Regions from separate parts of the Escherichia sp. XD33 genome, predicted to be linked through region 1. Evidence: predicted binding sites of a transcription regulator. Region 1 holds the regulator's gene; each other region holds the start of a gene.
What was found. Region 1 encodes LexA, which represses DNA repair genes until DNA is damaged. Its sites were predicted from a motif close to TNCTGTATGTACATACAGNA; they were not measured.

Region 2: dinG (ATP-dependent DNA helicase DinG) is a predicted target of LexA. The motif match lies at 1,211-1,230, and genes of this name have one in related genera.
Region 3: K0778_RS01675 (metal-dependent hydrolase) is a predicted target of LexA. The motif match lies at 1,348-1,367, and genes of this name have one in related genera.
Region 4: sbmC (DNA gyrase inhibitor SbmC) is a predicted target of LexA. The motif match lies at 5,034-5,053, and genes of this name have one in related genera.

Annotation. Positions count from the first base shown of each region.
Region 1 covers NZ_JAENDM010000018.1:86,160-94,306, reverse strand. Annotated here, with positions in the region: gene plsB (glycerol-3-phosphate 1-O-acyltransferase PlsB) at 1-1,484, opposite strand, end outside; gene dgkA (diacylglycerol kinase) at 1,655-2,023, shown strand; gene lexA (transcriptional repressor LexA) at 2,133-2,741, shown strand; gene dinF (MATE family efflux transporter DinF) at 2,814-4,139, shown strand; gene K0778_RS12845 (CsbD family protein) at 4,255-4,464, shown strand; gene zur (zinc uptake transcriptional repressor Zur) at 4,506-5,021, opposite strand; partial or broken gene K0778_RS12835 (DUF2713 domain-containing protein) at 5,339-6,324, shown strand; gene dusA (tRNA dihydrouridine(20/20a) synthase DusA) at 6,687-7,724, shown strand; gene pspG (envelope stress response protein PspG) at 7,858-8,100, shown strand.
Region 2 covers NZ_JAENDM010000003.1:111,740-119,886, reverse strand. Annotated here, with positions in the region: gene rhlE (ATP-dependent RNA helicase RhlE) at 1-411, shown strand, start outside; gene ybiA (N-glycosidase YbiA) at 643-1,125, opposite strand; gene dinG (ATP-dependent DNA helicase DinG) at 1,245-3,395, shown strand; gene ybiB (DNA-binding protein YbiB) at 3,423-4,385, shown strand; gene hcxB (hydroxycarboxylate dehydrogenase HcXB) at 4,526-5,611, shown strand; gene ybiE (protein YbiE) at 5,678-5,737, shown strand; gene ybiJ (DUF1471 family protein YbiJ) at 5,840-6,100, opposite strand; gene ybiI (C4-type zinc finger protein YbiI) at 6,365-6,631, opposite strand; gene ybiX (PKHD-type hydroxylase YbiX) at 6,705-7,382, opposite strand; gene K0778_RS03395 (catecholate siderophore receptor Fiu) at 7,424-8,147, opposite strand, start outside.
Region 3 covers NZ_JAENDM010000002.1:28,123-36,269, reverse strand. Annotated here, with positions in the region: gene K0778_RS01685 (YniB family protein) at 1-404, opposite strand, end outside; gene hxpB (hexitol phosphatase HxpB) at 551-1,219, shown strand; gene K0778_RS01675 (metal-dependent hydrolase) at 1,382-1,972, shown strand; gene tcyP (cystine/sulfocysteine:cation symporter) at 2,105-3,496, shown strand; partial or broken gene ydjO (protein YdjO) at 3,521-4,302, opposite strand; gene cedA (cell division activator CedA) at 4,590-4,853, opposite strand; gene katE (catalase HPII) at 5,036-7,297, shown strand; gene chbG (chitin disaccharide deacetylase) at 7,555-8,147, opposite strand, start outside.
Region 4 covers NZ_JAENDM010000034.1:17,011-25,157, forward strand. Annotated here, with positions in the region: gene plaP (putrescine/proton symporter PlaP) at 1-626, shown strand, start outside; gene tsuA (thiosulfate utilization transporter TsuA/YeeE) at 805-1,863, shown strand; gene tsuB (thiosulfate utilization sulfurtransferase TsuB/YeeD) at 1,877-2,104, shown strand; gene sbcB (exodeoxyribonuclease I) at 2,147-3,574, opposite strand; gene dacD (serine-type D-Ala-D-Ala carboxypeptidase DacD) at 3,783-4,949, shown strand; gene sbmC (DNA gyrase inhibitor SbmC) at 5,068-5,541, shown strand; gene K0778_RS17730 (FUSC family protein) at 5,740-6,798, shown strand; gene K0778_RS17735 (DUF496 family protein) at 6,970-7,299, shown strand; gene K0778_RS17740 (EutP/PduV family microcompartment system protein) at 7,400-7,582, opposite strand; partial or broken gene K0778_RS17745 (transposase domain-containing protein) at 7,654-7,782, shown strand; partial or broken gene K0778_RS17750 (hypothetical protein) at 8,071-8,147, opposite strand, start outside.

The sequences.
Region 1 (8,147 bases):
GCTTCGATGGGATCGATAGATTCACGCCAGTCTGGTACGTGCTGGTTAAGGTAGGTCATCAACGGCATTGGTTCACCGAAATTGACGTAACCCTGGCCGAGATTACGCAGCTTGCTTAAACCGCGCAGCATCTGCGGCAGGCTCTCTTTCTCTTTCGTCGCACCGCGCAGTTCTTTGGCGTAAGTACCCACTTCCATGACGTGCTCATAACCGATATAGATCGGAATCAGCGTAATCGGACGCGTGCCGCCACGCAGCATCGCCTGAATGGTCATCGACAGCGTACCGGTTTTCGGATCCAGCAAACGCCCCGTACGGGAACGACCGCCTTCCACGAAGTACTCGACGGAATAACCACGGCTGAACAGTTCGCCGAGATACTCACGGAAAACGGTGGAATAGAGCTTATTGCCTTTAAAAGTACGGCGAATAAAGAACGCACCCAGACGGCGGAAAATCGGCCCGGCCGGCCAGAAGTTCAGGTTGATCCCGGCGGCGATATGCGGCGGCACCAGCCCCTGGTGGTACAGCACGTAAGAAAGCAGCAGGTAGTCCATGTGACTGCGGTGGCAAGGCACATATACCAGCTCATGACCGTCGTGGGCCAGCTGGCGAACGCGCTCGGCGTTATGGACGTTGATGCCCTGGTAAAGGCGGTTCCAGGTAAAGCCCAGAATACGGTCAGTCAGGCGGATCATCTCGTAAGAGAAATTCGCCGCAATCTCTTCCATCAGCGCAATCGCGTTCTGCTGCGCTTTTTCATGGGAGATTTTTTTGCTGCGCGCTTCATCTTCTACCGCTTTCGCAATAGCGCGGGAGGCGAGCAGCTTATTAAACAGATCCTGACGAGCAGGCAGACGTGGGCCTACGGCAGCCAGACGTTGACGGGCAAAGTGCATACGCGCCACGCGCGCCAGTTTCTGCGCGATAGTTTTATCCGTGCCGTGTTCATCCGCCATACGGCGCAGCGAAACTGACGGCGAGAAACGCACAAAACTGTCGCGACCGAGCCACAGTACAGCGAAAAATTTCTGTACGCCGTTAAGCATACGCAGCGGCGGGTTCACTTCGCCTTTTTCACGCCCTGGCGCGCGACCAAACATCACCGATACTGGCACCATCTGCACATCCAGATTTGGGTTGCTACGGTGCAAATCGAGATAGTCGTGGAACAGCTTAATAGACTCTTCTTTCGGCGTGTAATAGGTGAATACACGCGGCCCGCCGTGAATGAACACATAGCGCGGCAGTAGCGTGCCGTCGATTTCCAGCGGCTCTAACGGGTCAGGCAGGTCATGTGCCAGACACTGGGCGCGCAACGTCAGCAAATCTGCTTTCGAGTTGTACGGTAAAACGTACATAATTGGACGAGAGGTATCCAGCCCCAGTTCCGGGGCAGGATCTGCCGGAATAGACTTGCTTTTTACCAGGATGCTTAATGGTAAATTCAGTAATTTGTAGTAAATTCGTGGCCAGCCGGACATAAACGATGTAAAGCCTCTGGTTAATAATGCAAATGCGCGGCAAGGATAGCAGAAAGTCATGGGAAATTCTGTGGTATCCGCTCATGTTTCGCGCGGCGTTACGCAAACCCGAATCATCGGATTTAACGGTACACTGATATTGACGCTCATAATGTAAAAAGGTTCTTTCAATGGCCAATAATACCACTGGATTCACCCGAATTATCAAAGCTGCTGGCTATTCCTGGAAAGGTTTACGCGCTGCATGGATCAACGAAGCGGCATTCCGTCAGGAAGGCGTAGCGGTATTGTTGGCGGTGGTCATCGCCTGCTGGCTGGATGTGGACGCAATTACCCGCGTGCTGCTTATCAGCTCCGTGATGCTGGTGATGATTGTGGAAATCCTCAATAGCGCCATCGAAGCAGTGGTTGACCGAATTGGCTCTGAATACCATGAGCTTTCCGGACGCGCTAAAGATATGGGATCCGCCGCGGTGCTGATTGCGATTATCGTCGCCGTGATAACCTGGTGCATCCTGTTATGGTCGCATTTTGGATAACCCTTCCAGATTTCGATAAATCTCTGGTTTATTGTGCAGTTTATGGTTCCAAAATCGCCTTTTGCTGTATATACTCACAGCATAACTGTATATACACCCAGGGGGCGGAATGAAAGCGTTAACGGCCAGGCAACAAGAGGTGTTTGATCTCATCCGTGATCACATCAGCCAGACAGGTATGCCGCCGACGCGTGCGGAAATCGCGCAGCGTTTGGGGTTCCGTTCCCCAAACGCGGCTGAAGAACATCTGAAGGCGCTGGCACGCAAAGGCGTTATTGAAATTGTTTCCGGCGCATCACGCGGGATTCGTCTGTTGCAGGAAGAGGAAGAAGGGTTGCCGCTGGTAGGTCGTGTGGCTGCCGGTGAACCGCTTCTGGCGCAACAGCATATTGAAGGTCATTATCAGGTCGATCCTTCCTTGTTCAAGCCGAATGCTGATTTCCTGCTGCGCGTCAGCGGGATGTCGATGAAAGATATCGGCATTATGGATGGTGACTTGCTGGCAGTGCATAAAACTCAGGATGTACGTAACGGTCAGGTCGTTGTCGCACGTATTGATGACGAAGTTACCGTTAAGCGCCTGAAAAAACAGGGCAATAAAGTCGAACTGTTGCCAGAAAATAGCGAGTTTAAACCAATTGTCGTTGACCTTCGTCAGCAGAGCTTCACCATTGAAGGGCTGGCGGTTGGGGTTATTCGCAACGGCGACTGGCTGTAACATATCTCTGAGACCGCGATGCCGCCAGGCGTCGCGGTTTGTTTTTCATCTCTCTTCATCAGGCTTGTCTGCATGGCATTCCTCACTTCATCTGATAAAGCACTCTGGCATCTCGCCTTACCCATGATTTTCTCCAATATCACCGTTCCGTTGCTGGGACTGGTCGATACGGCGGTAATTGGTCATCTTGATAGCCCGGTTTATTTGGGCGGCGTGGCGGTTGGTGCAACGGCGACCAGCTTTCTCTTTATGCTGTTGCTGTTTTTACGCATGAGCACCACCGGGCTGACTGCGCAGGCTTATGGTGCCAAAAATCCTCAGGCATTAGCCCGTGCGCTGGTGCAACCGTTGCTGTTGGCGTTGGGGGCTGGGGCGTTAATTGCGCTGCTGCGTACACCGATTATCGATCTGGCTCTGCATATTGTTGGCGGTAGTGAAGCAGTCCTGGAACAGGCGCGGCGCTTTCTTGAAATCCGCTGGTTAAGCGCACCGGCGTCGCTGGCGAATCTGGTATTACTCGGTTGGTTACTCGGCGTGCAATATGCCCGTGCGCCAGTAATTTTGTTAGTGGTCGGCAATATCCTCAACATTGTGCTGGATGTCTGGCTAGTGATGGGGCTGCATATGAACGTGCAGGGCGCGGCGCTGGCGACGGTTATTGCGGAATATGCAACATTGCTGATTGGTCTGCTAATGGTGCGTAAAATCCTCAAACTACGCGGAATTTCCGGCGAAATGCTGAAAACTGCCTGGCGAGGAAACTTCCGTCGCTTGCTGGCGCTTAACCGCGATATCATGCTGCGTTCGCTGTTGTTGCAACTCTGTTTCGGCGCGATCACCGTACTTGGTGCGCGACTGGGGAGTGACATTATCGCTGTTAACGCGGTTCTGATGACGCTACTCACCTTTACCGCCTATGCGCTTGATGGTTTTGCCTACGCGGTTGAAGCGCACTCCGGTCAGGCATACGGTGCGCGCGACGGTAGCCAGTTGCTGGATGTATGGCGGGCAGCGTGCCGCCAGTCGGGGATTGTAGCGTTACTGTTTTCGGTGGTTTATTTGCTGGCAGGGGAACACATCATTGCGTTGCTGACGTCGTTAACCCAGATTCAGCAGCTGGCTGACCGCTATCTTATCTGGCAGGTGATTTTGCCGTTGGTTGGCGTCTGGTGTTATCTGCTGGACGGCATGTTTATAGGCGCAACGCGTGCCGCCGAAATGCGTAACAGTATGGCGGTGGCCGCCGCAGGTTTTGCGCTGACGCTCCTTACGCTGCCGTGGCTGGGTAATCATGGTTTGTGGCTGGCATTAACCGTCTTTCTGGCGTTGCGCGGGCTTTCTCTGGCGGCTATCTGGCGGCGTCACTGGCGTAACGGTACCTGGTTTGCCGCAACGTGACGGTTAAAAATTCTGAATAAATTATCCTAAGCCAAATTGCTGACTACACTTAATCTCACGTTCAGAAGAAAAGTGAACGTACTCTCATTCACAACCTAACGATGAGGTCTTGATTATGAATAAAGATGAAGCCGGCGGTAACTGGAAACAGTTTAAAGGTAAAGTGAAAGAGCAATGGGGCAAACTGACCGATGATGATATGACGATCATTGAAGGTAAACGTGATCAACTGGTCGGTAAAATCCAGGAACGTTATGGTTATCAGAAAGATCAGGCAGAAAAAGAGGTCGTGGATTGGGAAACCCGCAATGAATATCGCTGGTAATTAATCCCTCCTGCCCGACGTGTACAAGGATGTACGCCCTCTTAACGCGGTTTCTTTTTCACCTGCACAGAGTGATCATGCTGGCACTGTTCAGGATGACGACACGCTTCCACTTCCACGCATGCCGCACAGAGCCCATGTGCTTCAATCACATTATGCCGCAGGGCAAAACCCATTTTTGCCGCCAGCGTATGCATGATGTCTTCCACGCCTTCAGCACACTCTTCTTTCACCGCGCCGCAGCGATCGCAAATAAACATGGCTGACGTATGGGTGGGCTGGTCGAACAGATGACAGAGCACATAACTGTTGGTGGATTCCACCTTATGCACAAAACCTTGCTCAAGCAGAAAATCCAGCGCGCGATAAACCGTTGGCGGCTTGGCTTGCGGTTCAGCTTCGCGCAGTAAATCAAGCAGATCATAAGCGCTGATAGCGCCATCCTGCAGACTCATCAGGCGCAACACTTCCAGGCGCTGTGGGGTCAGGCGCACATTACGCTGCGCGCAGATTTTTTCAGCCTGCGCTAATAATTCCTGCGTTGTGGTCTTTTCCATCGGGCACCTCAAAGTGGGGGTTAAGAATGTCCTTACTTTACCATGTTCCAGGAAAAACACCGAGAACCCTTATTGTTGCCGTAATGTTGATTTTCTGTTTTGTAGGTAAGGTGTTGTGTTGCCTTGTCGTACCATTATCAACACGATAATAATTAATAATTCATTTTTAAATAAATTGCTTCAAGTTAACTCGCTATTTATTTAACTGGGTTTAAACGCATACCTGTAGTTCAGAAATTATGAGCGATTTTTGATAGTGACCAGATGGCAAAAGAATTATAAGGAGGACACGGTACGACAAAAAAGGTAGATGAATCATGTTGAAGATAATACCCGGTGCAACTAGATACTTTAATAAAACACTCAATTCAAATCAATTCGATAATGAAGATGCAATCAAAGATAAATTAGATAATAGAGGTTCAATCAAAGGTAAATTAAATAATATATATGGTAAATCTATTGATTATGCAGCGCTGCGTCATCGGGATATAATTATTGCAAAAATAGATTTGTTTATTCAACGAATCACGCATAATTTATGGCATGCACGTAAAAAAATGTGTTTTTAATTGAGCAAATAAATGATCTCAAAATGTGGGTCAATAAGTATATTGACGATTGCACTGATGAGGATTTAAACGATCGTGACTTTATTGCATCAGTTGTTGACCGGGCTATTTTTCATTTCGCGATTAATAGTATATGTAATCTTGGGGATAATAAAGATGCAATGCCCATTGAACAATGTACTTTTGATGTAGAAACTAAGAATGACCTTCCCTCCACGGTTCAGCTATTTTATGAGGAATCTAAGGATAATGAACCTTTAGCGAATATACATTTTCAAGCAATAGGTTCTGGTTTTTTAACGTTTGTTAATGCCTGCCAGGAACATGATGACAACAGCTTAAAATTATTTGCTTCGCTGTTAATTTCACTTTCATATTCTAGTGCCTACGCAGATTTATCAGAAACAGTGTATATTAATGAAAATAATGAGAGCTACCTGAAAGCTCAGTTTGAAAAATTATCTCAACGTGATATGAAGAAGTACCTGGGAGAGATGAAGCGTCTGGCTGATGGGGGAGAAATGAATTTTGATGGCTATCTGGATAAGATGTCACATCTGGTGAATGAAGGAACGCTCGATCCTGATATTTTAAGCAAAATGCGAGATGCTGCACCACAATTAATTAGCTTCGCGAAGTCGTTTGACCCAACCTCAAAGGAAGAGATTAAAATACTTACAGACACTTCTAAATTAATTTATGATTTGTTCGGGGTTAAATCGGAGAAATAATATGTGAAGTTCTTCGATAGTATAGAAGGCATTATATAAAAGGACCCAATATTTATTGGGTTCTTTTTTCTCTATCAATGCTATTAGCAGGGAGATATATCACCAGAGTTTAATGTGTGATTTTTTATTTATCGTCGAACCTGGATTATTTATCATTGGCCTTAACAAAGTTAACGGCTAATAAGATTATTTCCATCACTTCGTGAGAGCTTCATGCCTTGAGAGGATCTCAATTTTCTTTTGCAATGAGACAGGCGCTTCCTGTTGTTATGGTATAGTACCCCGCTATTGAGCCTCCTGAACAGTGATGCTGAATAACATAACCCCATGATATATCGATAAAATAATCTCTACATTTGAAAATGCACGGTAATTCTGAAATGCAAAAAATCAACCAAACCAGCGCAATGCCTGAAAAAACTGACGTTCACTGGAGTGGTCGGTTTAGCGTTGCACCAATGCTCGACTGGACGGACAGACATTGCCGCTATTTCTTGCGTCTGCTTTCCCGCAATACGTTGCTGTATACTGAAATGGTAACTACAGGGGCGATTATTCACGGTAAAGGTGATTACCTGGCGTATAGTGAAGAAGAACATCCGGTAGCGTTGCAACTCGGCGGTAGTGATCCGGCGGCGCTGGCGCAGTGTGCGAAGCTGGCAGAAGCGCGTGGATATGATGAGATCAACCTGAATGTCGGCTGCCCGTCTGACCGGGTGCAGAACGGCATGTTTGGTGCGTGTCTGATGGGTAATGCGCAGCTGGTTGCCGACTGCGTGAAAGCGATGCGCGATGTGGTGTCGATTCCGGTGACGGTGAAAACGCGTATTGGCATCGACGACCAGGACAGCTATGAATTTCTCTGCGATTTCATCAACACCGTTTCCGGCAAAGGCGAGTGTGAGATGTTCATCATCCATGCACGTAAAGCCTGGCTTTCGGGGTTAAGTCCGAAAGAAAACCGTGAGATCCCGCCGCTCGATTATCCGCGTGTGTATCAACTGAAGCGTGACTTTCCGCATCTGACAATGTCGATTAACGGTGGTATCAAGTCGCTGGAAGAGGCCAAAGCACACCTGCAACATATGGATGGCGTGATGGTCGGGCGCGAGGCGTATCAGAATCCGGGTATTCTGGCGGCGGTAGACCGGGAGATCTTTGGTTCCTCGGATATCGATGCCGATCCGGTGGCGGTAGTGCGCGCCATGTATCCGTACATTGAGCGTGAACTCAGCCAGGGGACGTATCTCGGTCATATTACCCGGCATATGTTGGGCTTGTTCCAGGGTATTCCTGGCGCGCGGCAGTGGCGGCGTTATTTAAGTGAAAATGCCCATAAAGCGGGTGCAGACATTAATGTGCTGGAACACGCGCTCAAACTGGTGGCGGATAAGCGTTAACTTTTCACCAAAAAATAGTCAAATTCACCACGCTCTGCGCACCGTCGCGGGGCGTTTTGCTGTTAAATCAATAGATTATTTTTGGCATGATTCTTGTAATGCCAGCAAGAGATTTCATATTTGGGAGTGCATCATGCTGGAACTACTTTTTGTGATTGGCTTTTTTGTCATGCTGATGGTCACCGGCGTTTCGTTGCTGGGCATTATCGCCGCGCTGGTTGTGGCGACGGCCATTATGTTCCTCGGCGGTATGCTGGCATTGATGATTAAGTTGCTGCCGTGGTTACTACTGGCGATTGCGGTGGTGTGGGTTATTAAGGCGATTAAAGCACCAAAAGTGCCGAAATATCAGCGTTATGACCGCTGGCGTTACTAAGGGATTGTGCGGATGATCACAACCTAAGGTTTTATCCTTAGAACAAA
Region 2 (8,147 bases), on a different contig from region 1:
AACTATGAACTGCCAAACGTACCTGAAGATTATGTCCACCGTATCGGGCGTACCGGTCGTGCGGCTGCTACCGGTGAAGCGTTGTCGCTGGTGTGTGTTGATGAACACAAACTGCTGCGTGATATCGAAAAACTGCTGAAAAAAGAGATCCCGCGCATTGCGATTCCGGGCTATGAGCCGGACCCGTCAATCAAAGCCGAACCGATCCAGAACGGTCGCCAGCAACGTGGCGGCGGCGGTCGTGGGCAAGGTGGTGGTCGCGGTCAACAGCAACCACGCCGTGGGGAAGGTGGCGCAAAATCTGCAAGCGCGAAACCTGCAGAAAAACCGTCTCGCCGCCTCGGCGATGCCAAACCGGCAGGCGAACAACAACGTCGCCGCCGTCCGCGTAAACCTGCCGCTGCGCAGTAATCTTTTATGCCGGGCTATGCCCGGCATCAGGCTGATGAACAAACGCAAAACTGCCTGATGCGCTACGCTTATCAGGCCTACGTGAACTCTGCAATATATTGAATTTGCATGCTTTTGTAGGCCGGATAAGGCGTTTACGCCGCATCCGGCATTTCACAACAAGCACTTGTCAGCAATTTGAGAACACGGGAAAAAATTTATCTGTTTTACCGCCCATAAGCCACCGAGACGTTACTTCTCTATAGCCAATTGTTCGCGCAACTCCATTAAAAGGTAGCCCAGTCGATTCTTGCCCTTACCATGACCACCGTCTCCCCAGTAAGCATCGTTTTCCGTATGCTCAACCAGTTTTGCGGGCGCGGTTGCCAGCAAGAGCGCACGCAGTTCTGCATGCTGTTCGAATTTAGCGCGAAGTGCTTTTCGCATCACCTGTTCTTTGACCGACTCCCAGTTTTTACGCAGAGGCTTAGAACGATCGCGCCCCATGCGTGCGGCGACCATAGGGGAAGAAACCCGACGGATCTCTTCGCGGTATTTTTCATCAAGGAATTTTTGTGCCTGAAAATAGTGTTCTGAGGTGGGCCAGGTTTTCCCGTCAACCTTGATGGGCCAGGCGGCAAAGTTAGAAAAATCACCGTAGTCATCGCTGGTGCTGTAGAAATTTATGATGGTGTCTTGCATGACGTGTTGGATCCTTTGTGCTCGAACGGGCATTAAACCGCATTATGTTGGTGGTTATTGCGAGCCGCTTTCCAGAAACAGAAAAACCATTACCCCTGAAAACCGAAAAATGCCACAATATTGGCTGTTTATACAGTATTTCAGGTTTTCTCATGGCATTAACCGCCGCGCTTAAAGCGCAAATTGCCGCCTGGTATAAGGCGCTTCAGGAACAGATCCCCGACTTTATTCCCCGTGCGCCGCAGCGGCAGATGATTGCGGACGTCGCCAAAACGCTGGCCGGAGAAGAAGGGCGACATCTGGCGATTGAAGCCCCCACCGGCGTTGGGAAAACGCTCTCTTATTTGATTCCCGGCATCGCCATTGCCCGCGAAGAGCAAAAAACGCTGGTGGTGAGTACCGCCAACGTGGCATTGCAGGATCAGATTTACAGCAAAGATTTACCGCTGCTGAAAAAGATCATTCCCGATCTTAAATTCACTGCCGCTTTTGGGCGTGGGCGCTACGTTTGTCCGCGTAATCTGACGGCGCTCGCCAGTACTGAACCCACGCAACAGGATCTGCTGGCGTTTCTTGACGACGAACTGACGCCGAACAATCAGGAAGAGCAAAAACGTTGTGCGAAGCTGAAGGGCGATCTCGATACTTATAAATGGGATGGTCTGCGCGATCATACTGATATCGCTATAGATGACGATCTCTGGCGTCGTTTAAGTACCGACAAAGCCAGCTGCCTCAACCGCAATTGTTACTACTATCGTGAATGCCCGTTTTTTGTCGCTCGTCGGGAGATTCAGGAAGCGGAAGTGGTGGTGGCAAACCATGCGCTGGTGATGGCGGCGATGGAAAGCGAAGCGGTATTGCCTGACCCGAAAAATTTACTGCTGGTGCTGGACGAAGGCCATCACCTGCCGGATGTGGCGCGGGATGCGCTTGAGATGAGCGCCGAAATCACCGCGCCGTGGTATCGGCTACAGCTGGACTTGTTCACGAAACTGGTCGCTACCTGCATGGAGCAGTTTCGCCCGAAGACCATCCCACCGCTGGCGATCCCTGAACGTTTGAATGCGCATTGTGAAGAGTTGTATGAGCTTATCGCCTCGTTAAACAACATTCTCAATCTCTACATGCCTGCCGGGCAGGAGGCAGAGCACCGTTTTGCGATGGGCGAACTGCCAGATGAAGTGCTGGAGATCTGCCAGCGGCTGGCAAAACTCACCGAGATGCTGCGTGGCCTGGCGGAGTTATTTCTTAACGATTTAAGTGAGAAAACCGGCAGCCATGACATTGTACGTCTGCATCGGTTGATTTTGCAGATGAACCGCGCGTTGGGGATGTTCGAGGCGCAAAGCAAACTCTGGCGGCTGGCTTCGCTGGCGCAATCTTCCGGTGCACCGGTGACCAAATGGGCGACGCGGGAAGAGCGCGAAGGGCAGCTACACCTCTGGTTTCACTGCGTGGGAATACGTGTCAGCGATCAGCTGGAAAGGCTGCTGTGGCGCAGTATTCCGCACATTATTGTCACCTCCGCAACCTTGCGTTCGCTGAACAGTTTTTCGCGTTTGCAGGAGATGAGTGGTCTGAAAGAGAAAGCGGGCGACCGTTTTGTGGCGCTGGATTCCCCCTTTAACCACTGCGAACAGGGCAAAATTGTTATTCCCCGGATGCGCGTTGAGCCTTCCATCGACAACGAAGAGCAGCATATTGCCGAAATGGCGGCCTTTTTCCGTAAGCAGGTGGAGAGCAAAAAACATCTCGGTATGTTGGTACTGTTTGCCAGCGGACGGGCGATGCAGCGCTTTCTCGACTATGTGACGGATTTACGTCTGATGTTGCTGGTTCAGGGCGATCAGCCGCGTTACCGTTTAGTTGAACTGCACCGCAAACGCGTCGCCAACGGTGAGCGCAGCGTGCTGGTGGGCTTACAGTCATTTGCCGAAGGGCTTGATTTGAAAGGTGATCTGCTCAGCCAGGTGCATATCCACAAAATCGCTTTTCCGCCCATCGACAGCCCGGTGGTGATCACCGAAGGGGAATGGCTGAAAAGCCTCAACCGCTATCCGTTTGAGGTGCAAAGCCTGCCGAGCGCCTCGTTTAACCTGATTCAGCAGGTTGGGCGACTGATTCGAAGCCACGGTTGCTGGGGCGAAGTGGTTATCTACGACAAACGCTTGCTGACCAAAAATTATGGCAAGCGACTACTGGATGCATTACCGGTATTTCCGATAGAGCAACCGGAAGTCCCTGAAGGTATAGTTAAAAAGAAAGAAAAAACGAAATCCCCACGCCGTCGGCGGCGTTAATGATGTGAGTCAGGTAAGGAGTCGTAAATGGACTATCGCAAAATCATTAAAGAGATCGGGCGCGGGAAAAACCACGCGCGCGATTTAGACCGGGATACTGCGCGCGGTCTGTATGCTCATATGCTCAATGGTGAAGTCCCTGACCTTGAGTTGGGCGGCGTATTGATTGCGCTGCGTATCAAAGGAGAAGGGGAAGCAGAGATGCTCGGCTTTTACGAAGCCATGCAAAATCACACCATCAAGCTGACGCCGCCAGCAGGCAAGCCGATGCCGATTGTCATCCCCAGTTACAACGGCGCGCGTAAACAGGCCAACCTGACGCCGTTGTTGGCGATTCTCCTGCACAAACTCGGTTTTCCTGTGGTGGTTCACGGGGTTAGCGAAGATCCAACCCGCGTGCTGACTGAAACCATTTTTGAATTGATGGGTATTACGCCAACGTTGCACGGCGGGCAGGCGCAGGCGAAGCTCGACGAACATCAACCGGTGTTTATGCCAGTCGGCGCGTTTTGCCCGCCGCTGGAAAAACAACTGGCGATGCGCTGGCGGATGGGCGTGCGTAACAGTGCACATACCCTGGCGAAACTGGCGACGCCATTTGCCGAAGGTGAGGCGCTGCGTCTTTCCAGCGTTTCGCATCCGGAATACATTGGACGCGTCGCGAAGTTCTTTAGCGATATCGGCGGGCGGGCGCTACTAATGCATGGTACTGAAGGTGAAGTGTATGCTAATCCGCAGCGCTGCCCGCAGATCAATCTCATTGACCGTGAAGGGATGCGGGTGCTGTATGAAAAACAGGACACTGCTGGTAGCGAGTTACTGCCACAAGCAAAAGATCCGGAAACCACGGCGCAGTGGATTGAGCGTTGCCTTGCTGGCAGCGAACCGATTCCCGAATCGCTGAAAATCCAGATGGCTTGCTGCCTGGTGGCTACGGGTGAAGCGGCAACTATCAGCGACGGCCTGGCGCGCGTTAATCAGGCATTTTAATTCTTTTCTCAGCCGGATGAGCCATGTCATCCGGCTTTTACCCCACCGCAATATGAAATTCCTGCATCTTTATTGACCTTCCCACGCCCGGCGTGCAGCATAAAAATACAACAAACACATAACATAAACAGGAGTTAACCATGGAAAGTGGTCATCGCTTTGATGCTCAGACGCTGCACAGTTTTATTCAGGCTGTATTTCGTCAGATGGGTAGCGAGGAACAAGAAGCGAAATTAGTTGCCGATCATTTAATCGCGGCAAACCTGGCAGGGCATGATTCACATGGTATTGGCATGATCCCAAGCTATGTACGCTCCTGGAGTCAGGGGCACCTGCAAATTAACCATCATGCCAAAACCGTTAAAGAGGCGGGGGCGGCGGTCACGCTCGATGGCGATCGCGCATTTGGTCAGGTCGCGGCACATGAAGCGATGGCGCTGGGGATTGAGAAAGCGCATCAGCACGGTATTGCCGCCGTGGCGCTACATAACTCGCATCATATCGGCCGTATCGGTTACTGGGCGGAGCAGTGTGCAGCGGCGGGGTTTGTCTCTATCCACTTTGTTAGCGTGGTCGGTATTCCAATGGTCGCGCCGTTCCACGGTCGCGACAGCCGCTTTGGCACCAATCCGTTCTGTGTGGTTTTCCCTCGTAAAGATAATTTCCCGCTGTTGCTTGATTACGCCACCAGCGCCATTGCATTTGGCAAAACCCGCGTCGCCTGGCATAAAGGCGTCCCCGTGCCGCCAGGTTGCCTGATTGACGTTAACGGCGTGCCGACGACCAATCCGGCGGTAATGCAGGAGTCGCCGTTGGGTTCGCTGTTGACCTTTGCCGAACATAAAGGCTACGCCCTTGCAGCGATGTGTGAAATTCTTGGCGGGGCGCTTTCCGGCGGTAAAACGACGCATCAGGAAACGTTACAAACCAGTCCCGATGCCATTCTTAACTGCATGACCACTATCATCATCAACCCGGAACTCTTCGGCGCGCCGGATTGTAACGCGCAGACCGAAGCCTTTGCCGAGTGGGTGAAAGCCTCGCCGCATGATGATGATAAGCCGATTTTGCTACCGGGCGAGTGGGAAGTGAACACGCGTCGCGAACGGCAGAAGCAGGGGATTCCACTGGATGCGGGAAGCTGGCAGGCCATTTGTGATGCAGCGCGGCAGATTGGTATGCCGGAAGAGACGTTGCAGGCTTTCTGTCAGCAGTTAGCCAGCTAAAAAAAAGCCCGTCCAGTGGCGGACGGGCAAACAAGGGTAACATAGGATCAATGAGGGTTAGAGCATATGCGTCTGTCGGCAAACAGACAGGGAAATACTTGTGCTGGACGTAGCGTAAACGCCTGATCCGTCCAACGGTTCGGATTTTGTAGGCCTGATAAGACGCGGTAGCGTCGCATCAGGCATCTGTTGCCGGATGCGGCGTAAACGCCTTATCCGTCCTACGAATTACTTATAAATTACCGCAGTACCGCTTAATTTATTGTTGTTGGTGGCGGAAGTGATGCTGTATCCACTGGCACCGGCTGCCGCGGCTTTCTCAGCCAGTTTCGCTTCCAGGGCATCGAGGGTGGATGCGCCATCGGCAGAAACCACGCCGATTTTATTCATGTTCTGTGCCTGGGATGCCGTTACCGGTTCCGCCGCGAACACGCCAAATGACAGAGTTGAAAGAGCCATAGCAGCAACAACAGTATTGATAGTTTTCATAATTAATCTCTCGCAGGTGATTTTTGTATAAGTGACGTTGTTTCGTCGATGTGATGAGTATCACGTTTTTTTACGAGAGATAAAATCGAAGAGAATTGACCGCCTTGTTCAAATAAATTGATTGATATCTAACCTACTGATAAACCATTTATTTGTTGTACTTATGAACTTGTTTTATACCGCGTGGCAGTCACAGCAGCGTTAAAGGCACGGAATGCCACGCAAAATACAAATTATACTCGCTATGCATCTCGCCAGTTGTAGTTAACGTAACTGGCTGTCTTTCGAACCTCTGCGATTATATCCTGTATAAGCTGGTTTTTGTAAATCTTTCTCCTGCTGACAATGAATACATAAGCGCACGCCAGGAATGGCTTCCCGACGGGCCTGCGGGATGGGGGCACCGCACTCTTCACATTCATCCAGGCTTTCGCCGCGCGGAATTTCACCCCGAGCGCGGGCAATCGCATCTTCAATTGTACTGTTGATCTGTTCGTTGACGGCGTCATCGTTAGCCCAACCGGATGCCATATCGACCTCCCCATATCAATACTTGTACAGTTAAGTGTAGCTAATCCAGGGACGAACTCGGGCAGTTCAAGCATCAGATCTCCGACCATTCCCGCAGCAGATTATGATAAAGATTAAGCAGCGACAGGATCTCTTCACTTTCGCCGTAGCGGCTTTTCAGCGACTGAATATTGTTGTCCAGTTCAAACAGCATGGCGCGCTTTTTATCATCGCGGATCATCGACTGGATCCACATAAATGATGCCACTCGTACGCCGCGGGTTACGGGTGTCACGCAATGCAGGCTGCTGGAGGGATACAACACGAGATCGCCTGCCGGGAGTTTTACCCGATGTTGTCCGAAGGTGTCATTAACGACCAGTTCGCCGCCGTCGTAGCTTTGTGGATCGCTTAAAAACAGCGTGGCAGAAAGGTCAGTACGCATCCAGCCGTTTTGTGGATGGCTGCGTACTGCGCCATCCACATGGAAACCATAGGTTTCATTGTTCTGATAGCGATTAAACAGCGGCGTGGAAAGGGTACGCGGCAAGGCCGCGGCAAAGAATAAAGCATGTTGGTTAACCGCGTTCAGCACCTCATTTTGCAGGGCGGCGTATAACGTGCTGCGGGTGTCGACCTGTTGATTGTTCTTAACTTGCGCACCTTGTGCGCCGGTGGTGACGCGTCCATCCACCCATTCGGCTTGTTCCAGTTGTTCGCGAAAACGAGCGACGTCCTGTGGCGATAACACGCCGGGAATGTGGTACATCATACAATTTCTCCAAAAAGTGGGGCCTGCGCCCCACATCTGATTCAGAAATGCATATTGGCTGTGAGCAAGAAGGTTCTTGGCTCGCCCGGGTGATAACGGTAGCCGCTCTTGTTGATTGAGGCGACGTAATCGGTATCAAACAGGTTGTAAACGTTTAGCTGGAAGTCGAGATTGCGATTAACTCGATACCCCAGTTTGGCATCGGCGACCCAGTAACCTTCGGTAAACGCTGGCGTTCCCACCGCGCCGTCTGAACCTTTATGCATACTGCCGATATAGCGTGCGCCCGCGCCAACAGAGATATCGTCGGTTGCCTGATATTGGCTCCATAAGGTGAAGGCGTGCTCCGGGGTATACGGCAGCGATGAGGAACCATCCTGGGCAACATCTTTGCCGTTTTTGATGGTTGCTTTTTGCTGGGTATAGCCGCCAATCACCTGCCACGCGGGAGTGATATTCCCGGCCACGGATATCTCATAGCCTTCGACGCGTTTCTTACCGTATTGCGAGTAAGTTCCGTCATCATTTTGCTCAACTTCATTTTCGATATCAGTGCGGAACAGCGCGGCGGTGAGCAACAGACGTTTATCCAGAACCTGCCATTTGGTGCCAATCTCGCTGGTGTTGGCTTTTTGCGGTTTAAAATCGGTGCGGTTGGCACTGTTACCGCTGCCAGACTGCGCAAGGGCGAAGTTGTTGCCGCCCGGAGGCTGCTGGGAAACGGCATAGTTAATATAGACATTGCCGTTTTCCGTCAGGTGATAC
Region 3 (8,147 bases), on a different contig from region 1:
GTTAGCCCCTCTTCCCCTTTGGCTTTTTCCAGAATGAGTTGATCTTCAACACCTTCCCGCAAGAAGCGCGCCTGGCGACTCATCCGGGCACCGGAATCCTGCAACGCCAGTCCGACAAAAATCAGGATGAAAATCACCCAGAACATAACGTTCACGCCACCATTAAAATTGGGCGTCGGGGAGTTATACCAGAATAGATTCAAAAAAGGCGTATTCGCCTGCATCATATCGATCATGACATGAGTAAAGTCGAGCATGACCGCATTAATGCCTTCCTGGTTTTCCTGCCGGGTATTCATAAATTTCAGCAAAGAAATCAATGTAGAGATCAATGCAGGTATAAAAATCACCCAACCCAAAATCCTTTTCAAAACAGCAATGCGTCCAGCTTGTTGATACGTCATGAGTTCTCCTTGATTAAGACGCGTCGTTTCACTTAGTTTACCTGTAGATATCTGTTTTCGCCCATTCTTTAAAGGCGATATGATAGGCGCTTAATCATAAGCACGGCTTAATACCTTACACATAATGCTCTAAAGGAGAGGTTGTAATGTCAACCCCGCGTCAGATTCTTGCTGCAATTTTTGATATGGATGGATTACTTATCGACTCAGAACCTTTATGGGATCGAGCCGAACTGGATGTGATGGCAAGCCTGGGGGTGGATATCTCCCGTCGTAACGAGCTGCCGGACACCTTAGGTTTACGCATCGATATGGTGGTCGATCTTTGGTACGCCCGGCAACCGTGGAATGGGCCAAGCCGTCAGGAAGTAGTAGAACGGGTTATTGCCCGTGCCATTTCACTGGTTGAAGAGACACGTCCATTATTACCAGGCGTGCGCGAAGCCGTTGCGTTATGCAAAGAACAAGGTTTATTGGTGGGACTGGCCTCCGCGTCACCACTACATATGCTGGAAAAAGTGTTGACCATGTTTGACTTACGCGACAGTTTCGATGCCCTCGCCTCGGCCGAAAAACTGCCTTACAGCAAGCCGCATCCGCAAGTATATCTCGACTGCGCAGCAAAACTGGGCGTTGACCCTCTGACCTGCGTAGCGCTGGAAGATTCGGTAAATGGCATGATCGCCTCTAAAGCAGCCCGCATGCGTTCCATCGTCGTTCCTGCGCCAGAAGCGCAAAATGATCCACGTTTTGTATTAGCAGACGTCAAACTCTCATCGCTGACAGAATTCACCGCAAAAGACCTTCTCGGTTAATGACCAGGGGCAGTGATCTCGCTGTCCCTGGTTCTTTATCTGAAATTGCATTCAACTGACGGATTAATCGTCAATTTAAGAGAAAGAGTTACACCGTCACCACTTCCGTGCACTGTATAAAAATCCTATACTGTACGTATCGACAGTTTAGTGAGTTTTATCATGACGGCGGAAGGTCACCTTCTCTTTTCTATTGCTTGTGCGGTATTTGCCAAAAATGCCGAGCTGACGCCCGTGCTGGCACAGGGTGACTGGTGGCATATTGTCCCTTCCGCAATCCTGACGTGTTTGTTACCGGACATCGATCACCCAAAGTCGTTTCTTGGGCAGCGATTAAAATGGATATCAAAACCGATCGCCCGCGCTTTTGGGCATCGTGGTTTTACCCACAGTCTGCTGGCGGTATTTGCGCTGCTGGCAACCTTTTACCTTAAGGTTCCGGAAGGCTGGTTCATTCCGGCTGATGCGCTACAAGGAATGGTGCTGGGTTATTTGAGCCACATACTTGCCGATATGCTGACACCCGCCGGTGTTCCCCTGCTCTGGCCATGCCGCTGGCGTTTCCGCTTGCCTATCCTGGTTCCCCAAAAGGGCAACCAACTGGAACGTTTTATCTGCATGGCATTATTTGTCTGGTCGGTATGGATGCCCCATTCATTACCCGAGAACAGCGCTGTTCGTTGGTCATCGCAAATGATCAATACCTTGCAGATCCAGTTTCATCGGCTTATTAAGCATCAGGTTGAATACTAAAAAGGCAAAAATCACCTTTCTGGAATAAGCAATTCCATTTGAATATAAGAGCCAGCTCACAGTTCTGTTAATCTTGCGCCAACACTATGACTGCTACGCAGTGATAGAAATAATAAGATCAGGAGAACGGGGATGAACTTTCCATTAATTGCGAACATCGTGGTGTTCGTTGTACTGCTGTTTGCGCTGGCTCAGACCCGCCATAAACAGTGGAGTCTGGCGAAAAAAGTGCTGGTGGGTCTGGTGATGGGTGTGGTTTTTGGCCTTGCCCTGCATACCATTTATGGTTCTGACAGCCAGGTACTTAAAGATTCTGTACAGTGGTTTAACATCGTTGGTAACGGCTATGTTCAACTGCTGCAAATGATCGTTATGCCGTTAGTCTTCGCCTCTATTCTGAGCGCGGTTGCCCGTCTGCATAACGCATCTCAGTTAGGCAAAATCAGTTTTCTGACCATCGGTACGCTTTTGTTTACCACGCTGATTGCGGCGCTGGTCGGTGTGCTGGTCACCAACCTGTTTGGTTTGACGGCTGAAGGTCTGGTTCAGGGTGGTGCAGAAACTGCACGTCTGAACGCCATTGAAAGTAACTATGTTGGTAAAGTCTCTGATCTGAGCGTTCCGCAGCTGGTCTTGTCCTTTATCCCGAAAAACCCGTTTGCCGATCTTACCGGAGCCAATCCGACGTCAATTATCAGCGTGGTAATTTTTGCCGCATTCCTCGGCGTAGCTGCATTGAAACTGCTGAAGGATGATGCGCCGAAAGGTGAACGCGTCTTAGCCGCTATCGATACCCTACAAAGCTGGGTGATGAAACTGGTTCGCCTGGTCATGCAGTTGACCCCTTACGGCGTTCTGGCTCTAATGACCAAAGTGGTTGCAGGTTCTAACTTGCAAGACATCATCAAACTGGGAAGTTTCGTTGTCGCGTCCTACCTCGGTCTGCTGATTATGTTTGCAGTGCATGGCATTCTGCTGGGCATTAATGGCGTGAGTCCGCTGAAGTACTTCCGTAAGGTATGGCCTGTGCTGACGTTTGCCTTTACCAGCCGTTCCAGTGCTGCGTCTATCCCACTGAATGTGGAAGCACAAACGCGTCGTCTGGGCGTTCCTGAATCCATCGCCAGTTTCGCCGCCTCTTTCGGTGCAACCATTGGTCAGAACGGCTGCGCCGGTTTGTATCCGGCAATGCTGGCGGTGATGGTTGCGCCTACGGTTGGCATTAACCCGCTGGACCCGATGTGGATTGCGACGCTGGTCGGTATTGTTACCGTTAGCTCCGCAGGCGTTGCCGGTGTCGGTGGTGGTGCAACTTTCGCCGCACTGATTGTGCTGCCTGCGATGGGCCTGCCAGTAACCCTGGTGGCGCTGTTAATCTCCGTTGAACCGCTTATCGACATGGGCCGTACGGCGCTAAACGTTAGTGGCTCGATGACAGCTGGCACGCTGACCAGCCAGTGGCTGAAGCAAACCGATAAAGCCATTCTGGATAGCGAAGACGACGCCGAACTGGCACACCATTAATTCTTATGCTGGCAACGGTCCGTTTCATATAGGGGCCGTTGCCTTACTTTTTAAATGTTCCATCGCGGCGATGCATACTGACTCATATTTAAACAGATCGTCAGCGAAAAAATGTCCAACTTATCAATACATTCCTGGCTCAATGAATGTGCCTGTAGCGAGAAGCTTAAAACCTCATACCCGAGACGTTTTCTAAGTGAACTATCTGGAATACTCATAATATCTTCAAGTATACCACTTCCCATTCCCGGAAGATTTAGTGGATTAAAAAGAAGATTGATATTAAGCATTGATATTATCGAAGGAAACTTTAGGAGACTCTCATTTTTTTGAATCGCAGCAAAAATGCTCCCGACAGGATGTATATAATTTTGTTCATAGTATATAGTCCTTAAATAATGAATAACCAACCTGTTTTTTATATTGATCAAATTCGTCATTTTTTCTGGGCGAAACACAGAAGTGACATCCATTCCAATAAAATCTTTATTTATACCTCTTATCCGAATTTCACTACCATAAAGATTATTAATTATTACTTTATATTTAACATTGTCCTGCAGATATGTATCAAAACTAAGTGTTGGCGCTCCTGGCTTTGAGGCATCATAGTTAATGTTAGACATATAGGCAATCATATAATTAAAATTTGATTCTGCTATTTCATCGCAGTCACATTGACCCGTTGATATAAAGAAAGTGAGTGCCGCCATGGTAGACTCAAGCCTTTCTTTAAAAGAGTCAAAAGCCAGACTTTTAATATTTAAATCACCATAATTACTCTGTATTAAGTTTGTAGAAAACATCTCCCACCTCATATTGTTAACAAAATTATTATCTCATTTAAATCTAAGTCATTTACAATATAAGTTTAAGAGCGACGCCACAGGATGAACTATCAAAAATAGCTCATCATGATTAGCAAAACTTAACCATTTAAAATAAATAAACAATTAAAGAAAAAAGATCACTTATTTATAGCAATAGATCGTCAAAGGCAGCTTTTTGTTACAGGTGGTTTGAATGAATGTAGCAACGAAATACAAAATTTCAGGCCATGTAACTCCCGGCAAAACCGGGAGGTACGTAATCCTTACTCAGTCACTTCCCCTTCCTGGCGGATCTGATTTGCCCAACGTTGGGCAGATTCAGGCACAGTAAACGCCGGTGAGCGCAGAAATGACTCTCCTATCAGTACAAACGCAACATATTTGCCACGCAGCATCCAGACATCACGAAACGAATCCATCTTTATCGCATGTTCTGGCGGCGCGGGTTCCGTGCGTGGGATATAGCTAATAATCTGGCGGTTTTGCTGACGGAGCGGTTTCTTCATTACTGGCTTCACTAAACGCATATTAAAAATTAGAAAAACTGTAGTTTAGCCGATTTAGCCCCTGTACGTCCCGCTTTGCGTGTATTTCATAACACCGTTTCCAGAATAGTCTCCGAAGCGGGATCTGGCTGGTGGTCTATAGTTAGAGAGTTTTTTGACCAAAACAGCGGCCCTTTCAGTAATAAATTAAGGAGACGAGTTCAATGTCGCAACATAACGAAAAGAACCCACATCAGCACCAGTCACCACTACACGATTCCAGCGAAGCGAAACCGGGGATGGACTCACTGGCACCTGAGGACGGATCTCATCGTCCAGCGGCTGAACCAACACCGCCAGGTGCACAACCTACCGCCCCTGGGAGCCTGAAAGCCCCTGATACGCGTAACGAAAAACTTAATTCTCTGGAAGATGTACGCAAAGGCAGTGAAAATTATGCGCTGACCACTAATCAGGGCGTGCGCATCGCCGATGATCAAAACTCACTGCGTGCCGGTAGCCGTGGTCCAACGCTGCTGGAAGATTTTATTCTGCGCGAGAAAATCACCCACTTTGACCATGAGCGCATTCCGGAACGTATTGTTCATGCACGCGGATCAGCCGCTCACGGTTATTTCCAGCCATATAAAAGCTTAAGCGATATTACCAAAGCGGATTTCCTCTCAGATCCGAACAAAATCACCCCAGTATTTGTACGTTTCTCTACCGTTCAGGGTGGCGCTGGCTCTGCCGATACCGTGCGTGATATCCGTGGTTTTGCCACCAAGTTCTATACTGAAGAGGGTATTTTTGACCTCGTTGGCAATAACACGCCAATCTTCTTTATCCAGGATGCGCATAAATTCCCCGATTTTGTTCATGCGGTAAAACCAGAACCGCACTGGGCAATTCCACAAGGGCAAAGTGCCCACGATACTTTCTGGGATTATGTTTCTCTGCAACCTGAAACTCTGCACAACGTGATGTGGGCGATGTCGGATCGCGGCATCCCCCGCAGTTACCGCACCATGGAAGGCTTCGGTATTCACACCTTCCGCCTGATTAATGCCGAAGGGAAGGCAACGTTTGTACGTTTCCACTGGAAACCACTGGCAGGTAAAGCCTCACTCGTTTGGGATGAAGCACAAAAACTCACCGGACGTGACCCGGACTTCCACCGCCGCGAGTTGTGGGAAGCCATTGAAGCAGGCGATTTTCCGGAATACGAACTGGGCTTCCAGTTGATTCCTGAAGAAGATGAATTCAAGTTCGACTTCGATCTTCTCGATCCAACCAAACTTATCCCGGAAGAACTGGTGCCCGTTCAGCGTGTCGGCAAAATGGTGCTCAATCGCAACCCGGATAACTTCTTTGCCGAAAACGAACAAGCAGCATTCCATCCAGGTCATATTGTTCCTGGTCTGGACTTCACCAACGATCCGCTGTTGCAGGGGCGTTTATTCTCCTATACCGATACACAAATCAGTCGTCTTGGCGGGCCAAATTTCCATGAGATTCCGATTAACCGTCCGACCTGCCCTTACCATAATTTCCAGCGTGACGGCATGCATCGCATGGGGATCGACACTAACCCGGCTAATTACGAACCGAACTCGATTAACGATAACTGGCCGCGCGAAACACCGCCGGGGCCGAAACGCGGCGGTTTTGAATCATACCAGGAGCGCGTGGAAGGCAATAAAGTTCGCGAGCGCAGCCCATCGTTTGGCGAATATTATTCCCATCCGCGTCTGTTCTGGCTAAGTCAGACGCCATTTGAGCAGCGCCATATTGTCGATGGTTTCAGTTTTGAGTTAAGCAAAGTCGTTCGTCCGTATATTCGTGAGCGCGTTGTTGACCAGCTGGCGCATATTGATCTCACTCTGGCCCAGGCGGTGGCGAAAAATCTCGGTATCGAACTGACTGACGACCAGCTGAATATCACCCCACCTCCGGACGTCAACGGTCTGAAAAAGGATCCATCCTTAAGTTTGTACGCCATTCCTGACGGTGATGTGAAAGGTCGCGTGGTAGCGATTTTACTTAATGATGAAGTGAGATCGGCAGACCTTCTGGCCATTCTCAAGGCGCTGAAGGCCAAAGGCGTTCATGCCAAACTGCTCTACTCCCGAATGGGTGAAGTGACTGCGGATGACGGTACGGTGTTGCCTATAGCCGCTACCTTTGCCGGTGCACCTTCGCTGACGGTCGATGCGGTCATTGTCCCTTGCGGCAATATCGCGGATATCGCTGACAACGGCGATGCCAACTACTACCTGATGGAAGCCTACAAACACCTTAAACCGATTGCGCTGGCGGGTGACGCGCGCAAGTTTAAAGCAACAATCAAGGTCGCTGACCAGGGTGAAGAAGGGATTGTGGAAGCTGACAGCGCTGACGGTAGTTTTATGGATGAACTGCTAACGCTGATGGCAGCACACCGCGTGTGGTCACGCATTCCTAAGATTGACAAAATTCCTGCCTGATGGGAGGCGGCGCAATTGCGCCGCCTCAAATGATTTACATAGTGCGCTTTGTTTATGCCGGATGCGGCGTGAACGCCTTATCCGGCCTACAAAACTGTGCAAATTCAATATATTGCAGGAAACACGTAGGCCTGATAAGCGAAGCGCATCAGGCAGTTTTGCGTTTGTCAGCAGTCTCAAGCGGCGCAGTTACGCCGCCTTTGTAGGAATTAATCGCCGGATGCAAGGTTCACGCCGCATCTGGCAAACATCCTCACTTACACATCCCGATAACTCCCCAACCGATAACCACGCTGAGCGATAGCACCTTTCAACGACGCTGATGTCAACACATCCAGCTCCGTTAAGCGTGGGAAACAGTAAGCACTCTGACGGATAGTATTATCGATAAACGCCGGATGACACATCACCTCCAGCGAACGATCACCCCGATGGCCTGCGTCATCCAGCACTTGCAGGAACAGCGACTCACTGATCTCTTCACCGTAGAATGCACTGCTGAATCCCTGGGTAGTGCGCAGGTTGACCGGCAAATCAAACGCCATCTGACGATCCGCCCGCAACGCAATGCCCTGCTCTGCCGCAAACCTGGCAACAATCGGGAAAATCTGCGGGAACATATGCACATGATGATGGCTATCAAGATGCGTAGGTTTGCGTCCAAATAGCTCAATGAAACGCAAATACTGACTGACAAGCTCCTGAGTAATTTCTTCCAGCGGTAAAGCATCTTCTTCTGCCAACTGCCAGATCCATTTTCCCAGCACACCATCGCGGGTTAACCCCGGCATAGCTGTCAGTGGCTTACCCATAGTAAGGACAAAGTGCATCCCTATGGCCAGACTCGGTT
Region 4 (8,147 bases), on a different contig from region 1:
GCGGCATGATCTTCATCTTTGCAACTTACTTCCTGCAGCTGTACTTCCCGGATATCTCTCGCTTTAAAGATCCGGATGCGTCACAGCCTGAAATCATGCTGTACGTTGCGGGTAAAGCGTTCCAGGTTGGCGCGCTGATCTTCTCCACCATTACCGTACTGGCGTCCGGTATGGCGGCGCACGCAGGCGTAGCGCGTCTGATGTACGTAATGGGTCGTGACGGCGTGTTCCCGAAAAGCTTCTTCGGTTATGTACACCCGAAATGGCGTACTCCGGCGATGAACATCATCCTGGTTGGCGCGATTGCCTTGCTGGCAATCAACTTCGACCTGGTAATGGCTACGGCGCTGATCAACTTTGGTGCGCTGGTGGCGTTTACCTTCGTTAACCTGTCGGTCATCTCGCAGTTCTGGATCCGTGAGAAGCGTAATAAGACGCTGAAAGATCACTTCCAGTATCTGTTCCTGCCGATGTGTGGTGCGCTGACCGTTGGTGCGCTGTGGGTTAACCTGGAAGAAAGCTCAATGGTTCTGGGTCTGATCTGGGCTGCTATCGGTCTGATTTACCTGGCTTGCGTCACCAAGAGCTTCCGTAACCCGGTTCCGCAGTACGAAGACGTTGCATAATCATCTTTTCTAATAATAAACCGGAGTCGAATGAATATTTGGCTCCGGTTTTTTTATTCTTTTTTATCGAAATCCTCATTAATAACCATTTGTTCTAATTTAGAGAATTTGGTTATTGGTCTGCATTCCACCAGTCATGAATAATTTCCCTATTAACATTCATCTGGTTAATTAATTTATGTTTTCAATGATATTAAGCGGGCTAATTTGTGGTGCTCTGCTGGGATTTGTCATGCAGCGTGGGCGTTTTTGCCTGACAGGTGGTTTTCGCGATATGTATATCGCGAAAAATAATCGCATGTTTTACGCCTTGCTGATTGCAATTTCGGTACAAAGCGTGGGGGTTTTTGCGTTAATTCAGGCGGGCCTACTGACTTACGAAGCCGGGGCGTTCCCGTGGCTTGGTACTGTTATAGGTGGGTATATCTTCGGGCTGGGAATTGTTCTGGCGGGTGGATGTGCCACCGGGACCTGGTATCGCGCGGGTGAGGGATTGATCGGCAGTTGGATCGCGCTTTCCACTTATATGGTGATGAGTGCGGTGATGCGTTCTCCACATGCCAGTGGTTTAAATCAAACCTTGCAGCACTACAGTACTGAACATAACTCTATTGCTGAGACTTTTAATTTGTCTGTTTGGCCGTTGGTTGCCGTTTTGCTGGTGATAACGCTCTGGGTGGTGATGAAAGAGTTGAAGAAGCCAAAACTGAAAGTCGCGACCTTACCGCCGCGCCGAACTGGGATCGCTCATATTCTGTTTGAAAAACGCTGGCATCCCTTTGTCACTGCTGTACTCATCGGTTTGATTGCGCTTTTAGCCTGGCCCCTGAGTGAAGCAACCGGACGCATGTTTGGGTTAGGAATCACTTCCCCAACGGCCAATATTCTGCAATTTCTGGTCGCGGGTGACGTGAAATACATTAACTGGGGCGTTTTCCTGGTGTTAGGGATCTTCGTGGGGTCATTTATTGCAGCCAAAGCGAGCCGTGAGTTCCGCGTTCGCGCAGCTGATGCACAAACAACAGTACGTAGCGGGTTAGGTGGTGTACTGATGGGCTTCGGTGCCAGTATTGCAGGTGGTTGCTCTATCGGTAATGGACTGGTTATGACTGCAATGATGACCTGGCAGGGCTGGATTGGCCTTGTATTTATGATTCTCGGAGTCTGGACTGCGTCCTGGCTTGTGTATGTTCGACCGCAGCGTAAGGCGCGACTGGCAACTGCTGCGGCAAATTAAGTAAGGTGTAAAGATGGCGATTAAAAAGCTGGATGTGGTGACGCAGGTCTGTCCGTTTCCACTCATAGAAGCAAAAGCAGCACTGGCAGAAATGACCAGCGGCGATGAGTTGGTAATTGAGTTTGATTGCACCCAGGCAACAGAAGCAATCCCACAATGGGCGGCAGAAGAAGGACATGCCATCACCGATTATCAGCAGATTGGCGATGCTGCGTGGAGCATCACCGTTCAAAAAGCCTGACCCAACATTGTCCTCCGCCGTATCAGCGGCGGAGGCTTCAAACTAGACGATCTCTTCCGCGTACTGCCAAAGCGCTTTTAACAGCGCCACTTTTTCTTTATCGTCGGCATACTGCTGCGCCAGCATCTGAATCTCTTCTGCATAGCCTTGTAAAAACTCTGGTGTGAATACCTGGCGGCGGTGCTCCAGCCAGCGTTGCTGCTCGGCATAATCCAGCGTCCCTGGGAAGTTGCGTGCCCGATAATTGAACAACAGCTTTTCAATCCGTTTATCGACAAAAGTGATATCCAGTGCCGGTAAATTGCGCGGCTCGGTTTCCAGCACAATTTTCATTGCTGCGCGATCGGCGTCACTGAAAAAGCCGTTATAAAGCTGTGCATCCACGTTATCTGAAGGCGTAAACGGTTCGGCTTCCGCGAATATCGCCACCACTTTTTCACGCACTTGCGGATTTTCACGCAGAATTTTCAGGTTATCGAGGCAATGCTGACGATCAATTCCCAGTCGGTCGGCATCTTCCGGGCGTAGCGTATTCGCCTGGGCCAGCACCGGACATTTATTGATATGCACCAGCTTAACCGGAACGGCGGCGTTATCGCCAAGATCGGCTTTTGCAGTATATAAACGCTCGCGCAATGTGTCGCTATCCAGTTCCAGTAATGGCGAAATGTCTCCTGCCAAATCCACCATAATTACGGCATTGCGATTTTCAGGATGCCACGCCAGCGGTGCCACCCAGCTGGTATTGCCGCGCCATGCCCCAAACATTCCGGAAACGTGCACCAGGGGTTTCATCTGCGGAACATCAATCAACGCCATCAGTTTGTGTTTATTACGATGGGTAAAGAGATATTCAAACAGACGTGGCTGACGCGTTTTTACCAGCTTTGCCATCGCAATAGTGGCGTACACATCAGCCATCGCATCGTGGGCGTTGCTATGTTCAATTCCATTCGCTTTGGTTAAATGCTCAAGGCGAAAGCTCGGTAGACCGTCATCATTTTCAGGCCAGTTTATTCCTTCCGGGCGCAGGGCATAACAGGCACGCATAACATCCAGTAAATCCCAGCGTGAGTTGTCATGCTGCCAGCTCCAGGCATAAGGATCATAAAAGTTGCGATAGAAGATATTGCGTGTGACTTCGTCATCAAAACGCACATTGTTGTAGCCCAGAATACAGGTCTTCGGTACGGTAAAAAGCGAGTGAATACGGGCGGTAAACGCGGCTTCGTTTTCTCCTTTCGCCCGTGCTTCCTGCGGGGTAATACCGGTAATTAATACTGCTCCAGGCTGGGGTAAATAGTCATCAGCGGGCTTGCAGTAAAAGACTTCGGGTTCGCCGATGACATTGAATTCGCTATCGGTGCGAATGGCTGCGAACTGTGCAGGGCGATCTAACGCGGGGTGCGTGCCAAAGGTTTCGTAATCGTGAAACAAAAAGGTAGATTGTTGCTTACCGTCATTCATCATTAGGTTAAATCCGTTATTTCTGCTGTCTGCCAGAGTATCAAATATCACCGTGCTAATCAGCTTTAGCGCGACAATTTGACAGCGAGTGGCAACAGATCATGTCAGATGAAAATGAGAGGGTAGTCACATTTTCTTGCACTTTATTCCAGCCAGTTCATAAGTATTTCCGTAAAAAGAACAGCTATTTGAAACTCCTGAGGGTTTGCTGTTGAAACGCCGTCTTATTATTGCTGCTTCTTTGTTCGTTTTTAACTTATCGTCTGGTTTTGCGGCGGAAAACATTCCTTTTTCACCTCAGCCTCCTGAGATTCATGCCGGGTCCTGGGTACTGATGGATTACACCACCGGACAGATCCTCACCGCGGGTAATGAGCATCAACAGCGCAATCCCGCCAGCCTGACAAAGCTGATGACGGGTTATGTCGTGGATCGCGCTATCGATAGTCATCGCATTACGCCAGACGATATTGTCACCGTGGGGCGCGATGCGTGGGCGAAAGATAATCCGGTGTTTGTCGGTTCTTCACTGATGTTTTTGAAAGAGGGCGATCGCGTATCGGTACGTGATTTAAGCCGTGGTTTAATTGTTGATTCCGGAAATGACGCTTGTGTTGCTCTGGCTGACTATATTGCCGGTGGGCAACGGCAGTTTGTTGAAATGATGAACAACTATGCCGAGAAGTTGCATCTCAAGGATACGCATTTTGAAACAGTGCATGGCCTGGATGCACCTGGCCAGCATAGCTCGGCTTATGATTTAGCTGTGCTTTCTCGCGCTATCATCCACGGCGAGCCCGAGTTTTATCATATGTACAGTGAGAAAAGTCTCACCTGGAACGGTATCACCCAGCAAAACCGTAACGGGTTGTTGTGGGATAAAACCATGAATGTTGACGGCCTGAAAACGGGTCATACTTCTGGTGCCGGGTTTAATCTCATTGCTTCGGCTGTAGATGGGCAGCGTCGTCTCATTGCAGTGGTAATGGGTGCTGACAGCGCAAAAGGTCGTGAGGAAGAGGCAAGAAAATTACTGCGTTGGGGGCAACAAAACTTTACTACGGTGCAAATTTTGCACCGTGGGAAAAAGGTCGGTACGGAGCGCATCTGGTATGGCGATAAAGAAAATATCGCCCTGGGAACAGAACAAGAGTTCTGGATGGTACTACCGAAAGCCGAAATTCCACATATCAAAGCCAAATATACCCTTGATGGTAAAGAACTCACCGCGCCAATTAGCGCCCATCAGCGGGTAGGGGAAATTGAACTTTACGACCGTGATAAACAGGTGGCGCACTGGCCGCTGGTTACCCTGGAATCTGTCGGGGAAGGCGGCATGTTTTCCCGCCTGAGTGATTATTTCCACCATAAGGCCTGACCTTTCTTTTGCAGCAGACTGGCAGGAGTGCGAGTCTGCTCGCATAATCAACACTCATTCCTTGTGGTTTTAATTTTGCAACTATACTGTATATAAAAACAGTATTAATGGAGGCGTCATGAACTACGAGATTAAGCAGGAAGAGAAACGTACCGTTGCAGGTTTCCATCTCGTTGGCCCGTGGGAACAGACGGTAAAGAAAGGTTTTGAGCAGTTGATGATGTGGGTAGATAGCAAAAATATTGTGCCGAAGGAATGGGTTGCTGTCTATTACGACAATCCAGATGAAACACCCGCCGAAAAATTACGCTGCGACACCGTCGTGACGGTGCCGGGTTACTTTACGCTTCCCGAAAACAGTGAGGGCGTCATTCTGACAGAAATTTCAGGTGGTCAGTATGCGGTGGCGGTAGCTCGTGTAGTCGGTGATGATTTTGCTAAACCCTGGTATCAGTTCTTTAATAGCCTCTTGCAGGACAGTGCTTATGAAATGTTACCAAAGCCCTGCTTCGAGGTTTATTTGAACAATGGCGCGGAAGATGGGTACTGGGATATCGAAATGTATGTTGCGGTGCAGCCAAAACATCACTAATTCATCTCAGGGCGGTGTGTTAACGCGATGACCACTCTTTTTTTTGAAAGCGAAAAGAGTAAGATGCGCCTTTCAATTTTTTCGCTCCTGCCGGGAAATTACACTGTTCCCGGTTTGTCCGTCGGATAATTCAGAGGCGCGCCTTCTGGCCGACAGATGAGTTATGAGCGCTTTTAATCTTCATTACGGAGTTTCTGCGTGCGTGCCGATAAGTCATTAAGCCCGTTTGAAATCCGGGTATACCGCCATTACCGCATTGTGCATGGTACTCGGGTCGCGCTGGCATTCCTGCTCACTTTTCTCATTATCCGCCTGTTTACTATCCCGGAAAGCACCTGGCCGCTGGTCACCATGGTGGTGATTATGGGGCCAATCTCGTTCTGGGGTAACGTTGTCCCTCGCGCCTTTGAGCGTATTGGCGGTACGGTGTTGGGTTCGATTTTAGGTCTTATCGCTCTGCAACTGGAGTTAATCTCGTTACCGCTGATGTTAGTCTGGTGCGCGGCGGCCATGTTCCTTTGCGGTTGGCTGGCGCTGGGCAAGAAACCGTATCAAGGTTTATTGATTGGGGTGACGCTGGCAATTGTTGTGGGTTCCCCGACAGGTGAAATTGATACGGCGTTATGGCGAAGCGGCGATGTGATCCTCGGCTCTTTACTGGCAATGTTGTTTACCGGTATCTGGCCACAACGGGCGTTCATCCACTGGCGCATTCAACTGGCGAAAAGTCTGACCGAGTATAATCGGGTCTATCAATCTGCATTCTCACCGAACTTACTCGAACGCCCACGTCTGGAAAGCCATCTACAAAAACTCCTGACCGATGCCGTGAAAATGCGTGGACTGATTGCGCCCGCCAGCAAAGAAACCCGTATTCCAAAATCGATATATGAAGGTATCCAGACCATTAACCGCAATCTGGTTTGTATGCTGGAGTTGCAAATCAATGCATACTGGGCCACGCGCCCCAGCCATTTCGTGTTATTGAACGCGCAAAAACTTCGTGATACCCAGCACATGATGCAGCAAATACTGCTGAGCCTTGTTCATGCGCTGTACGAAGGTAATCCGCAGCCGGTTTTTGCCAATACGGAAAAATTGAACGATGCTGTGGAAGAGCTGCGTCAGTTGCTCAATAACCACCATGACCTGAAGGTTGTGGAAACACCAATCTATGGTTATGTGTGGCTGAACATGGAAACGGCGCATCAGCTTGAGTTGCTATCGAATCTGATTTGCCGGGCCTTGCGCAAATAATTCCTGAACTTCAGAATCATCTTGCTGCTGCTTCGATTCAGCAAGGATAAAGGGTATGATAGTGAAAAGGGATAAAAGCATTGTCATCTGCGGCAGCTATGAGTAATGTTGGCCCTAACGAATAGCGGTTGCTTAAACGAATCCGACTCTCACATTATCAGGGGTATAAAAATGGAAACAACCAAGCCTTCATTCCAGGACGTACTGGAATTTGTTCGTCTGTTCCGTCGTAAGAACAAACTGCAACGTGAAATTCAGGACGTTGAGAAAAAGATCCGTGACAACCAGAAGCGCGTCCTGCTGCTGGACAACCTGAGCGATTACATCAAGCCGGGGATGAGCGTTGAAGCAATCCAGGGCATCATCGCCAGCATGAAAGGTGACTATGAAGATCGCGTTGACGATTACATCATCAAAAATGCCGAGCTCTCCAAAGAACGCCGCGATATCTCCAAAAAGCTGAAAGCTATGGGCGAAATGAAAAACGGCGAAGCGAAGTAATTCCCGTTTTATTCAATGAGGGTTGCCCGGCAACCCTCATTGCTCATTGATTCTTATCTGTGTATCACCGTCATCATTCTCATCCGAGAACCAATCGAAATTAACAACAGCCTTCTTCTGTATGCAGCAAGGCAAAAAGTTCTGTAACTCCATTGTTATTAACTGCACTGGTTACTAACACGTTGTGCGCTCCAGCTTCCCGTAACCAACTTTTCACCAAAGATATTTGTTCCATGCTGGCTAAATCTGCTTTGGTTACTACTCCAATGACCGGGTGATTCATGGCCCGGTAGGGCGTTTTTACCTCTAATTCCTGCTTCAGCGCTGAGATTCCTGCTTGTTGCCAGAAAAGCAGGCACCTGCCGTCTGAACGGTATCGATCCGGAAGCGTATCTGCGCCATATTCTGAGCATACTGCCGGAATGGCCCTCCAACCGTGTTGACGAACTCCTGCCATGGAACGTAGTTCTCACCAATAAATAAGCGTCAATACGGTGCTCCGTTGACGCTTACTTTAATCCGTTTTCTGAGCTTAGATTTTTCTGTTCCTACCCAGACCGTGGATTTGGAATTCATTTTTTGTCAGGTCAATGCTAATCGTTAAAACGGCCATAACGCACCTCCACTGGAAGGTTTATCAGTAATATCCTACCGTTGCTTCATGGTCGGGGCGTCCATTCCATTATTATCGGTTTTCCTTTCTGTTTATAAATGAAAACGCCAGCTGTATTCAGGCTGGCGTCAGGAGAAATGAAGCCTGTTGAGTGAGATTCACCGGTTCTGGTGCAGAAGCTGCAGATGGCGCAGGGTAAGGACATCTTCTCTTGCCTGCTTAATACAGGACAACA